Regions from separate parts of the Brevibacillus sp. YAE8 genome, predicted to be linked through region 1. Evidence: predicted binding sites of a transcription regulator. Region 1 holds the regulator's gene; the other holds the start of a gene.

Region 1 (6,581 bases):
TGGTCACAAGAGTGCGGAGCTGTTCTTCCGTCCACTTTTCCACATCCAGCAGCGCCTGGTATGGATCGTCTCCCGGAATGTTAAAATAGGAGGCAAAAGCAGGTTCGGTTTTCAGGCCGTCTTGCTTGAGCTGGCGGATGGCGCGGAGGGCGTCAGCGCCACCGAGCAGCAGCAAACGGTGCTCGACGACCATGTGCCGATACGCATTTTGCTGTTCGACCGGGCGCGGTTGGGCAAACAGCTCAAACCAGAAGCCGCAGGCAAAAAACGTAATCAGGCAGGTGGGCACGCCTTGCACGAGCAGACGAGCTTCCTTGTAGCCTTCATACGCCGCATACGAAGCGCGGACGACGTCGGCAAACTGCTCGAGGTCGTGGCACTCGCAAATAATGTCCAGATCGCTGTCCGCAATGTCGATGTCCAGAGGGATCGTACCTGCGAGCACGGGATCGAACGCTTGCAGCCGCTGCATGACCGCGGATTGGGCGATGGCCTGGCCCGCAGCTTTTTGTTTCGGTGTCCCGTTGTGCAAATAAGATAGGTCGCGCCAGTTTCGCGTCATAGTAACCCTCCGCTTTCGTTAAAATAGGCAGGTACTCCTCGCAGACGGCCTCACGGATTCGCAAAAGAAGAGTGCAACTTCAATCCGCTTTTTCTCGTATTACCTATGTGAGAGGAGTGCATAGAGAATGGATATTGTTCTTTGGATTATCGTGTTGGTGCTTTTCGCGCTAAGTATCGCCGGTATATTTTTGCCAGTACTACCCGATACGATTTTACTGTGGGCAGGCTTTTTGCTCTACCACTTTTTCATAGCCGATCCGGGAGCGGGGTTGCCAGCGTCTTTCTGGTGGGGGATGGTGGTGCTCAGTATCTTGCTGTACGGTGCGGATTTGTTGACCAACATGTTTTTCGTGAAAAAGTACGGCGGCTCCAAATGGTCTTCGGTGGCTGCGGCCGTAGGGATTGTTCTCGGAATCTTCGTGTTCCCGCCGTTCGGGATGCTGATTATGCCGTTCGTGCTCGTGGTGCTGGTGGAGTTGCTCGTGCAAAAGCAGCCGATAGAGAAAGCGGTAAAGGCAGGCTTTGGCTCGCTGATCGGCTTTTTGGGAAGCGCAGTTGTCAAAGTCGTGTTGCAGGTGAGCATGATCGTCTGGTTTTTCCTTGCCAGATAAATATAATGATAGAGACGAAAAAGGACAGCGGAGGCTGTCCTTTTTTCATGCGCTGGAACGATTAGTGGATGAGGCGATAGACGCCAATGACTTTTCCGAGAATGGTGACGTTGTCCAAAATGATCGGTTCCATCGTCGCGTTTTCCGGCTGGAGGCGGAAGTGGTTCTTCTCTTTGAAAAAGCGCTTGACGGTCGCTTCGTCTTCTTCTGTCATGGCGACGACGATATCGCCGTTGTTGGCGACGTGCTGCTGACGCACGATTACGTAGTCGCCGTCCAGGATACCGGCGTCGATCATGCTGTTCCCGGAAATCCGCAGCATGTACACCTTGTCTGAAGTCACGATATTTTCTGGAAGCGGGAAGTACTCTTCGACGTCCTCAATCGCGGTAATCGGCTGCCCGGCGGTTACTTTCCCGATGACGGGAACGCGAACGACAGAGTCCTCGAAGTTGTCCTGGAAGCGGTCTTCCTCAGACAGCAGTTCGATGGCGCGAGGCTTGGTAGGGTCGCGGCGGATCAGCCCTTTCTTTTCCAAGCGCGCCAGATGACCGTGCACAGTAGAGCTGGAGGCAAGTCCGACAGCTTCGCCGATTTCGCGGACGGATGGAGGATAGCCTTTGTCCCGGACTTCCTTGCGAATAAATTCGATTATGGCTTGTTGTCTGCTGGATAATTTTGACATAGAGAGACACCCCTGATTTCTCGAACATGTTTTCCTATATTATACCATGGGAGCTTGCGTTCGACAAACATAAGTTCGATTTTGATGCGAACAGGAATTTTTGACAGGGTAAATGCATTTGATTCGACAGCAGCGGCCAAATCTCGAAAAAAGCGCGGGCGGGCGGCCGGAGCCGTAAGTTGCAGCAGTTCCATTGTAATAGAGCCGGGCTAACTCCAAGTCGGCAAACAGTTCCATCGTCGCGGAGCCGGGCTTACGTCGAGCCACAAGCCGCTCCACTGTCGCAGAGTCGAGCTCACGTCAAACCGCCAGCCGCTCCAGTACCGAAGAGCCGAGCTTACGCCAAGCCACAAACCGCACCAACGCGGCACACTTGGACTTCTGTTCAGGTAGCAAGCAACCAGCTAGAAACGAGCTAAATCCACCCCAATAGAGTCGCCCGGCAGCGTCATCCGAAGCAAAAACGGCTGCGCACAGCAGCTCCGCGCGAATTTGCGAGACGGCGGTTTTTGTATTGACATGAACATATGTTCTCATTTATGATAGGGATACGAACTTATAGAACGTATGTTTGTAGGGGGTCATATTATGAATGCCATGTCTATCCATAACCGTTTCGAGAAAAAGCAGCCTCGCCGCGTCCGTTTGGGCATCACGAGAGGACAAGCTATTTTGTTTTTGCTGACGTTCTCTCTCTTTTTTTACTTGCTTACCGAACTGGTGTTTGCCTCTTCTGCGCATAAAGAGCCGCTAAAAGGAAAAGAAGTGACCGTTCGCTCCGGCGACAGTCTTTGGACGATTGCTGTGCGCCATCATCATTCGGAAAAGGTGGATGTGCGCGATCTGATTTTCGATATCAAAATGGCGAACAACCTCGACAGCAATCTCATTTATCCGGGGCAGACCTTGTTCATCCCGGAAACGGACTGATTCGAGCACTTGCCCGCCATCCGCTCTCTTGCCAGTTCCGACTGATATGATATAATAAAGCGGCATTACTACAGAGTGGGAGGAACCGGAACGTGGTATCTGACGCGGAAATTAAACGAATCAACGAACTGGTCAAGAAATCTCGCGAGGTTGGCTTGACTGACGAGGAAAAGCAGGAGCAAAAAGCTCTGCGCCAAAAGTACATCGATGCGGTCAAGATGTCGCTTCGAGCGAATCTGGATTCCATCCGCTATGTGGAAGATCTTGAGGAAAATCGTCCAAAACAGTAAACTTACTTGTATTGATACGGCAGACATCCTTGCTTGACGCTCGGGTGTCTTTTTGTTCCTGACGACTTCTGCCAGTTTTGCAATTGAGGAGGGGGACCAATGGCATGGGTGGCTGTAGCGGTTGGGGGAGCAGTCGGCTCGTTGCTTCGTTATGTGCTGGCGCTGGTTGCCAATCAGCCGGGCTGGCCTGTAGGCACGTGGCTGGCGAACATCATTGGCTCGTTTGCCATCGGCGTTTTGTTTGTGATCGGCAAGGAGCGGGGAGGCTTCTCGCCTGAGCTGTATCTTTTGTTTACGACAGGTATTATGGGCGGATTCACGACGTTTTCCACATTTTCGCTGGAAGTGGTTTCGTTCTGGGGAGAGGGACAATGGCTGCGCGGGCTCGTTTACGCCCTGCTCAGTATCGTGGTCGGCCTGCTCTCTTGTGCCGCGGGAATCTGGCTTGCCAGACAAATGCAATAACGACCATCACATTGATAAAAGACGAGAGGGGGGATGGGTGTGAGTACCCAACACCGCGATTACGAGGCAGAACAAAACAAGCTGGATGAGACGATTGCATTGATCGATGGGGAGATCGCTCGGCTGCGCGAAGAGATTCGGGAAGCGACCGACGATTACGTCAAGCAGGTCGTGAACGCAAGCAAGGCAAAAGACCTGCGTTATTTGGAGGATCACGGACGCGACAAGCCGTACTTTGGCCGAGTCGATTTTCTCAAGGACGAGGTTTACGAGCTTGACCAGGTGTACATCGGAAAAAGAGGGATCGTCCGCAGCGATACGTTTGATTCGATCGTCGTGGATTGGCGAGCGCCCATTGCCAGTCTCTATTATTCCGGAGAGAGCAAGGATGCGTTTTACCGGATGGGGCGCGAGATCGTGCGCGGCGAGGTGAGATTGAAGCGCAACTTCGCGATTGAGGACGGAAAAATCGTCGGGATTTACGATGGCGCTGTAAAAGAGACGATCAACCGCGAGATGGGGCACCCGGACGAGTTTTTGCAGGAAGGCTTCATCGACGAATTTTTGAACGCCAATCTGAACTTGACGAATGACAGCCGCTTAAAAGATATCGTCGCGACGATCCAGTCGGAGCAAAATGACATCATTCGCGCGGAAAAAGATCGGCCGATCGTCGTGCAAGGGGTTGCGGGCAGCGGAAAGACGACGATTGCGCTGCATCGGCTGTCGTACCTGATTTACAACTACCAGGATACGATGATGTCGAAAAAATTTATGGTGTTCGCCCCGAACCGGATGTTTCTGACGTACATATCAGAGGTGCTACCCGAGCTTGGCGTCGACGATGTTCAGCAATCGACGTTTGTAGACTGGGCGGCGCGGCTCGTGAAGCCGCTCATGCCCAAAGGCTGGCGGATCGTGAGCCCGGACAAACCGCTGCAGTTGTTTTTTGAAGAAGGGCAGGACGAGCGGGAGCAGGAAATCACCCGCCATCGGCTGCGTTTCAAAGGCTCGCTGGCGTGCCGGGAAGCCATGGAAGAGTACATACGCTACGTGATCGAGACGAGAATCCCGTTCAAAAAACTGAGTTTTCTTTACAACAAGACGAAGCAAGTGTTCTCCATCCCGGGCGAGACGATCCGGCAGTTTTTTCTGGAGCAGTTCGGGTCCTTGCCGTACCATCGGCGCGTCGATGCGCTGCGCAAGCATTTGAAGCAGGAGATGAACAAGCAACTATTTTCGCATTTGCGCGAGCGAAAAGTCGACCTCGACAAGCAAGGGCTGGCCAAGTTTGAAAAAATGCTGGAGCAAATTTTGGATACGTACCTCGTCTCCTTCCCGCGGCTGGACATTTTCGAGTCGTACCGCGAGCTGATCGCAGAGGAGGAGCTGTTGCGCAAGCTTGTCCCTGCGGACATTTCCGACGAAGTGGTCCGCGATGTGAGCCGGTCTTCTGCGGCGCTGTTTGCCCAGGAGCGGCTGGAAGCGGAGGATATCGCGCCGCTGTTGTATTTGCAGCATATCATCGAAGGGATGAACAAGGCCGGGCATTTCGACCATACCGTCGTGGATGAAGCGCAAGACTTGAGCGCGTTGGAGATTGCCGTGATTGCGCTCGCGACGAAGCGCCACTCGCTGACGATTGTCGGCGACATCGCCCAAGGCATTCACAGCTACCGCGGCATTCACGCGTGGGAGGAGCTGACCCAGGGTATTTTCGAACAGCTTCGTCCCGCCTACTACACGCTGGCGCAAAGCTATCGCTCGACAGTTGAGATCATGCTGTGCGCCAACGAAGTGCTGCGGCAGATTGAGCTGCCGGAAGCCGTCTTGGCGAAGCCCGTCTTGCGCCATGGCGAAAAGCCGGTCATGGTCGAGGCCGATTCGCGCGCCAAGCTGTGGACGGAAGTCAGCTCCCGGGTGGCCGCTCTGCAAAAGGAAGGGTTGCAAACGATCGCGATCGTCACCAAGACGATTCAGGCGAGCAAAAAGGCGCACAAGGCGCTTGCAAAGAGCATTGCCGATTTGACGCTGCTCGGCAGCAAAGACAACCAGTTTCCGGGCGGCGTAACCGTGATGCCTGCCTATTTGACAAAAGGCTTGCAGTTTGACGCGGTCATCGTGGTCGATGTGGATGCGTATCAAAGCAACGAATGGGACGCGAAGCTGCTCTACGTGGCGATGACCAGGCCGGTGCATCGCCTCGTGCTGACGAAGATGGCAGGGGAGCAGGCGCCACTGCTGGCTGAGCTTTCGCCCGAGCTGTACACGCAGGCTTGAACGTGGCAAATAGTAAAAACCCCTCTGGCTGAATAAGCAGCAGAGGGGTTTTTGCGTGTGTGGCTCAAAGCGATTAATGGTCGCCTGTGTTTCCTTTGGACGGGTTGGTGATGACGAAGCCTTCTTGCGGCAGATACAGGTAGTCGACGATGATGCCGTCCAGAAGCGGCTCGTCTTTTTTCACGACAACGTCGATTTCCTTGTCAGTGGAGACTACTTCATCCTCTTCGGTCGGTTTGTCCAGCGCCAGGCCGTAGTGTGCATGATCGCCGTGCGCGTGAGTGATATAGACACGCAGCTTCAGGTCTTTGTCTTCTTCCTGCTCCATGATCGTGGTCAGTTGCTTCGCTGCATTGCGAGTGATCTTTACCTTCATCGGTCAAGTCTCCTAACTGTATGTATGTAAGTTTCTTCTCCATCTTAGCAAAGAGGGAATTGCAGATGCAATGTGGAAAGTGTTCTGGAACATAGAGTTGCTAGACGAACATGCGGAAGGGGACGCTTTTATGAAAATGGATTTGCGCAGCGATACCGTCACGAAACCGACTGAAACGATGCTTCGCGCGATGGCGGAAGCCGAAGTGGGCGATGACGTTTATCGCGAAGACCCGACGGTAAACCGACTGGAGCAGCTTGCAGCGGAACGGCTCGGGAAGGAGGCGGCCTTGTTTGTCACCAGCGGCACGCAAGGCAACCAGGTCGCTGTGCTGACCCACTGTGTCAATGGTGACGAGGTGATCGCGGAAGCGGAATCGC
Region 2 (6,581 bases), on a different contig from region 1:
GCGCGCAAGCTTTTGGCGGCCATGCCTGGGGGATTGCTCCTGTCTGGCTGTCGATCGTGCTGCGGCTGTTGCACGTCCTGACAGTGGCGCTATGGCTTGGCGCGCTCGTCTACCTGCTGCTGGTGGCAAAAGAAACAGAGCGGGGCAATGCGCCGTTCAAGGCCTTCTTCTTGCGCCTGGTTGCCGCGGCGGCCGTACTTGCCGTCGTGACGGGAGTGCTCATGCTGATCGTGCAGACCGATGTAGCGCTCATTTGGCAAAGCTCGCTTGCCTGGAGCTATTTGCTCTACGCCAAAATCGTCAGCGTCTGCATCATGCTCGCGCTCGCCTATCGGCAAACGAAGCGCTGGCGGGCGAACGGCAGTCTGCTCATGAAATGGCTGCGCTGGGAAATCATTTTCGGTATCGTCGCTGTGCTGGCAGGGCTTTGGATGAGCCAGACCAACTATCCGACTGACATGAATGACACGACAAACACACAAGCCGCAAAACAAACGGCGACAAACTAGGAGGGTTTTTTGCATGAAGATGAAAAAATGGCTGAGCAGTGTATTGGTGGCAGGAGCAGTTTTGACGCTCGCGACTGCGGCGCAAGCGCACGTCAACGTCTATCCGAAAGAAACCACTACCGGCTCTTATGAAAAATATACCGTTCGCGTACCTGTGGAAAAGGACGTCAACACAGTAAAAGTGAAGCTGGAATTTCCGGCTGGAGTGAAAGTGAACACCGTACAGCCAGTTCCGGGCTGGAGCTACGAGTTTGAAAAAGACAAGGACGGCGTGAACACAGCACTCGTCTGGACCGCGACAGACGGCGGCATCAAGGCGCATGAGTTCATGGAGTTCGCTTTCGTGGGCGCGAACCCGAAAGAGGAAGGTGCACTCGCATGGAAAGCGTATCAGACTTACGCGGATGGCGAAGTAGTTGAGTGGACCGGAGACAAGGATTCCAAGACGCCTGCGTCCGTGACTACAGTGAAAGCGGGCGTTGGGGAAGCCGGACACGATCACGGGCACGACGCTGCTGCACCGGCGGCAAGCCCAGCCCAAGATCAGGCGGCGGCAAGTGCAGGCGGCAGCAACACATTGCCACTGGTGCTCTCCGGACTGGCGCTTCTGCTCTCCATTGTGAGCCTGTTTAGAAAAAAAGCGTAAAACCAAACGGCGGAAATGCCGTGCAGCTAGTCGATATGCTGCACGGCATTTTTCATTTTTTCTCTACCTATTTTTCCGGAATCACTTTATAATGAAGGCTAATTACTTTCGGAGGTGTTAAATAATGTCAATCACAATCAAATTGGCGCAAGCGAACACAAGAGTAGGAAAACAATACGAGTGGCAGTGTGGCACGTGCGGATTTTCTCCGCGATAACGAGCAGTAATCTAGCGGCATCACGGCTGGAAAGACGGAACGTGTCATCTGCCCAAAGAGGTGGAGACTGTTTCCATGGTTATGAATGCAACGCATGTATATATGACGAAACGATTTGCGACGTCGCTCGCCAACGCGACGATGTTTACGACCTACGCGCTCTACTACATTGCGGCGCTGGGACTGAATCCGTTTGAGCTTTTGCTGGTCGGCATGGTGCTGGAGCTGTCCGTGCTCTTGTTCGAGGGCGTGACGGGTGTGGTGGCGGATACGTACAGCCGCCGTCTGTCTGTCATTATCGGGATGTTTTTGCTGGGGACGGCTTTTGTTCTGCAAGGTATTTTGCCTGCCATTGATGGTGTTTTGCCGTTTGTCTCCGCGTTTATGTGGGTGTTGGTTGCCCAAGTGTTTTTCGGCGTGGGAGACACGTTCGTCAGCGGGGCCGATACGGCCTGGATTGCGGACGAGGTGGGGGAAGAAAAGCTCGGGAGCATCTTCATGCGGGCGAAGCGCTACTCTTTGCTGGCGAATATGCTCGGAATCGGGCTGAGCGTTTGGCTGTCCACGCTGGCTCCAAACTTGCCCTATCTGGTCGGGGGCTTGATCTATTTGGGGCTTGGCGTGTTTTTGATCCTGTTCATGCAGGAGACGGGCTTTACGCCCAGGGAGCGCGAGCGAGGCGCTTCCCACTGGCGGGAAATGGCCCAGACGTGGCTGTCTGGCGCACACGTCATTCGCAGGCAGCCGATCTTGCTGTTGATTTTGCTTGTGACGCTGTTTACGGGCGCAGCTTCCGAGGGATACGACCGCCTGCGGGAAGCGCACTTGATTTCCGAGATTGGCTTCCCGCAGCTTGCGGGCATTTCGATGGCGATGTGGTTCGGCATCATTGCCGCCCTGTCGAGCCTGCTCGGGCTGTTCGCGGTCAGCTTTGCCGAGAAGCGGCTGGATGTCAACAACGGGCGTGTCGTCATTGTCGGCATGTTCGTTTTGACCGCGCTGAAAATTGCGGCGTTGATCTCCTTCGCCATGGCTCCTGATTTTGGCTGGGCGCTGGCCACCTTGCTGCTGATCGGAGCCATCGAGTCACTTATCAACCCGCTGTACGACACGTGGCTGAACCTGAACATCGAAAGCAGCGTGCGGGCGACCGTCCTGTCGATGATGAGCCAGTCCAACGCGTTTGGACAGACGGCAGGAGGACCAGCAGTCGGCTGGATCGGAAACCGCCTGTCGATCCGCGCATCCTTGCTGACGGCGGCGCTGCTACTGCTGCCGATCCTGGCGGTGTTCGGGCGGGTGCTGCGCAGGCGTTAACTGGCGCAAAGAGTTTCAGAGTAGTTCGCGCGATGTATATAAGCTTACGGTTCAAGGTGATACTGTCATTCAAGGTTTAATATCCTTGGAGCCAAACGAACTGTAGGTAGATGTATATGTAGCAGAAAGCGCCCTATGGAACATAGGTAGCGCAAAAAAAGAGTTTGTTGGTGTTGGCCCTCATCTTTTTGCCATTGCGTGCAAAAAAAGTTTTGATTTAGGATTCGGTGGCTGGGTAGCATTTTTTGCAAAGACGAATCTCATTGAACATTACGTTCAATCTTTACGCGCACAGAGTATCGGTCACAGAATTGTAATACCGCCGCCGTCAGCTTTTGAATTGGTTCAGGCTTTGGATAGGAGGATGGCAATATGGGAAACAAGTTTTTAATCGATCTTCGAATGGAGAAGCTTGAAGATGTCGCAAAAGGTATCCTTGCCATACCGTCTGTAACCGAGGCTGAACGTAAAGAAAGCGATGCGTTGTTAAAAAAGTTGATTCTAAATTCGAAGGAAAAAGTGAAATAGCAGCCTGGCCACTAAAGGTGGCCGGGCTTTTTTGTGCAATACCGCACCGTCTCTTTTGAAAAGAGGCTCATCCAATTGTCGCGAGCCGAAGAGGACGCAGCCATAACGATCCCGGTAGCAAGCAGGGAAAAAAACCAATTTGCGAACATGAGTTCTCTTGTGTTAGGATGTTTTCAACAGCAGCTAGGCATGGGGAGACGGCTGCGCGTCCAATCAATCATGTCTTTTCATGAGGCGGTGACAGCTTTGGTGTTGGCGGATTTGAAAAAGTACAGAGACAGACAGCAAGCGGTTGAGATCATTTATTTGAACAAGCGGGGCCAGACGAGCAGGCGAATCATCCGGATTCTTTTGCTGGATGAGGATAAGGGGCAGCTCAAGGCGTATTGCTATACGAGAAAGGCTTGTCGGGTGTTCGCGATTGCCGGCATTTTGGCGCTCGCGCCAGTTGCCGGGCAGTTTGTGGGGTGAGGTGGCAGGTCACGGGAGGTCGCGAGGGTCAGGAAGGGCAGGGAAGTCAGCCAAATGGTTAGATGGCTGGACAGTCAGGAAGTCGGAAAGTCGGGCGGCCGGAAGCGGAAGCCATAACGGCCGGGGAGTCGGAAAGCCGTGCAGTTGGACAGTCGGAAAGTCGTGCAGCCGGACAGTTGGAAAGCCGTGAAGCCGGAAAGCCGGAAAGCCGTGCAACCGAACAGCCAGACAGCCAGAAAAGCTGCCCCTCTGACACCCCGACCCCGAGGCAGTCAGCTCCCCTCCCCACCAACGCCATCCTTTTCACCCATCCTGTTCCAAAAGTGTTAGCCAGCTTGTGGTATAATGAAAGTGAACACAGTATTCCCCTTAGGGGCGGAGAGGGCGTGGACGCTGATGGAGTACGTTATTCTCATCGTCGTTTTTCTCGTAATCGCAGTGACTCTCTTTTCGATCAGAGCCGTCGCAAAGAGCGGAAGGAGACGCTCGTATTCGTCGTCCTCAGACAGTGGCGGAGCCTTTTATGTGGACAGCGGCCATCATCACCATCATCGCCACCACGACTCGGATGGATATGGATGCAGCCACGACAGTGGCGGTGGAGACAGCGGAGGCGGAGGCGGCGGTGGAGGTGGAGACTGAGGCTTTTTCCATGCCTCCTGATGTGTTACAATGATTGGGAAAAAGTTGATTCCAAACCATGAATGGTGCGGGCTTGAAAAAGGAGAGATGTATTATGGCAAACATCAAATTCGTACAGAGTGTAGGAACGTCCGTCGCAGGAATCCTCCTTTCAAGCGAACAGTAGCACCGTTCAAAAAAATGAGGATTCGACTGCGACTGGTTTTGGCGTAGGGCCAATCATACAACCATTTGCAGGGGGAATCCGTTTTGAATCACACAACCAATCAATCTGTTTTGCAAACTTTGGGCTGGAATGAGCATTTTGCCAATCTGTTCGCCCCTTATGCCGAGAAAGGCTACAGCGTGGGCAGAATCACGCTGGAACATAAACGCATTTATCGTCTGTTGAGCGAGCACGGCGAGCTTTTGGGCGAAGTCACGGGCAAGTTGCGCTATGAGGCGACTGGCCGCGAGGATTATCCGGCGGTAGGAGACTGGGTCGTCATCACGGCGCGTCCCGAGGAAAAGAAAGCCTCGATTCATGCAGTGCTGCCGCGCAAGAGCAAGTTTTCCCGCAAAGCTGCGGGAGACAGCGTCGAAGAGCAGATCGTGGCTGCCAACGTCGATACCGTATTTTTAGTGAATGCCTTAAACAACGATTTTAATATACGCAGGATGGAGCGCTATCTCATCCTCGCCTGGGAAAGCGGAGCCAATCCGGTGATCGTGCTTTCAAAAGCCGACTTGTGCGACGATCTGGAGCAGCGCATCGCGGACGTAGAAAGCGTCGCGATTGGCGTGCCTGTGCACGTAGTCAGCGCAGAGCGGGGAGAAGGGCTGGAACAGCTTGCCCCGTACCTGGGGTGTGGCCAGACAGTGGCGCTCATGGGGTCCTCTGGTGTCGGCAAGTCTACCTTAATCAACAAGCTGAGCGGAGCAGAGCAGCAAAAAGTAAACAAAGTGCGCGAGGGAGACGACCGCGGCCGCCATACGACTACTCACCGCGAACTGTTCCAGCTTCCGGACGGCGCTCTCATGATCGACACGCCGGGCATGCGCGAGCTGCAGCTATGGGAAGCGGATGAGGGGTTCCGCGGAGCTTTTGACGATATCGAGCAACTGGCGGAAGCGTGCCGATTCAACGATTGCCAGCACGGGCGGGAGCCAGGGTGCGCCGTTCGGGCGGCGATTGAGGACGGTTCGCTGGAAAAAGCTCGCTTCGACAGCTATTTGAAGCTTCAGCGCGAACTGGCCCATCTGGCTCGCAAGGAAGATGCAAGGCTGGCAGCAGCAGAGAAGGACAAGTGGAAAAAAATCACCATGCAAGCACGAAGCAAAAAGCCGAAGCGATAAAACGCAAGAGTCCTCGGACAACCGGGGGCTCTTTTCGTTTGGAGACAGGGCAAGCGCGCGGCTAGACTTTCAGAAATTTACGCTTGATTCCAGCAAGCCAGTTGTGATAGATTGGGGCAAGACCCAGCAATCGTGCTGGATAAACCGCATACGAAGTGCTCGTATAATTTTGGGAATAAGGCCCAACAGTTTCTACCGGGTGACCGTAAATCACCTGACTACGAGTGAAATCGCGTTCCATCGACTGCGCTTATCGCTGTTTCCTGTTCCATGTGACAGGAGGGAGTGGGTCGTCTGGTCGAAAGGACGCTGACACGCTTTTTTGTGGCGTGTTATACCTGAGGGAGAAAAGCCCCGAGGGACAGTTTCACTTGGCGTTGGTTTTATCACCTGAGCCTGCCTGTGACCTGTCCGTTCGGGGCTTTATTTTTTTTCGTCGATGGAATCCAGAAAAATGGATATCGACAAAAAGGACAAGCGCCGTTCGCCCGAACAACTCGGCGAAGCGAAGTGTTCTCATTTGGTTGGACTAGCGTCGTTTGCTGGCACGCTAGAGTTGATGGAGGAGGAAGAAAACATGAAAGAATTGCAAGAACGCATCGTACAAGACGGCAAGGTGCTGTCCGCATCCGTGTTGAAGGTGGATGCGTTTTTGAACCATCAGGTAGACCCTCAATTGACGATGAAGATCGGCGAGCGTTTCGCCCAGCTTTTTGCCGACGAGAAAATTACGAAAGTCTTGACGATCGAGGCGAGCGGCATTCATTTTGCGCTGGCGACGTCGTTCGCTTTGGGTGTGCCTTTTGTGTACGCGAAAAAGAAAAAGGCAGTGACGCTGACAGAAGAGGTGTACTCGGCTCCTGTCCACTCCTTTACCCGCCAGGAAACATATCAGATCAGCGTGTCCAAGCAGTAT

Evidence for each region. The regulator LexA, encoded in region 1, represses DNA repair genes until DNA is damaged. The targets are predictions, from matches to a motif close to CGAACATATGTTCG.
Region 2: a site for LexA is predicted at 3,360-3,373, ahead of AC27IT_RS15600 (WYL domain-containing protein). Genes of this name have one in related genera too.

Annotation. Positions count from the first base shown of each region.
Region 1 is NZ_BAAIYG010000001.1:506,768-513,348, reverse strand. It holds gene AC27IT_RS01910 (DUF4269 domain-containing protein) at 1-562, opposite strand, end outside; gene AC27IT_RS01905 (DUF456 domain-containing protein) at 690-1,175, shown strand; gene lexA (transcriptional repressor LexA) at 1,237-1,860, opposite strand; gene yneA (cell division suppressor protein YneA) at 2,449-2,790, shown strand; gene AC27IT_RS01890 (DUF896 domain-containing protein) at 2,883-3,080, shown strand; gene crcB (fluoride efflux transporter CrcB) at 3,180-3,545, shown strand; gene AC27IT_RS01880 (HelD family protein) at 3,585-5,825, shown strand; gene AC27IT_RS01875 (HesB/IscA family protein) at 5,899-6,201, opposite strand; gene ltaE (low-specificity L-threonine aldolase) at 6,332-6,581, shown strand, end outside.
Region 2 is NZ_BAAIYG010000012.1:40,204-46,784, forward strand. It holds gene AC27IT_RS15580 (copper resistance CopC/CopD family protein) at 1-509, shown strand, start outside; gene AC27IT_RS15585 (YcnI family copper-binding membrane protein) at 523-1,155, shown strand; gene AC27IT_RS15590 (MFS transporter) at 1,448-2,689, shown strand; gene AC27IT_RS15595 (hypothetical protein) at 3,062-3,217, shown strand; gene AC27IT_RS15600 (WYL domain-containing protein) at 3,407-3,688, shown strand; gene AC27IT_RS15605 (hypothetical protein) at 4,190-4,342, opposite strand; gene rsgA (ribosome small subunit-dependent GTPase A) at 4,580-5,665, shown strand; purine riboswitch at 5,805-5,906, shown strand; gene AC27IT_RS15615 (xanthine phosphoribosyltransferase) at 6,243-6,581, shown strand, end outside.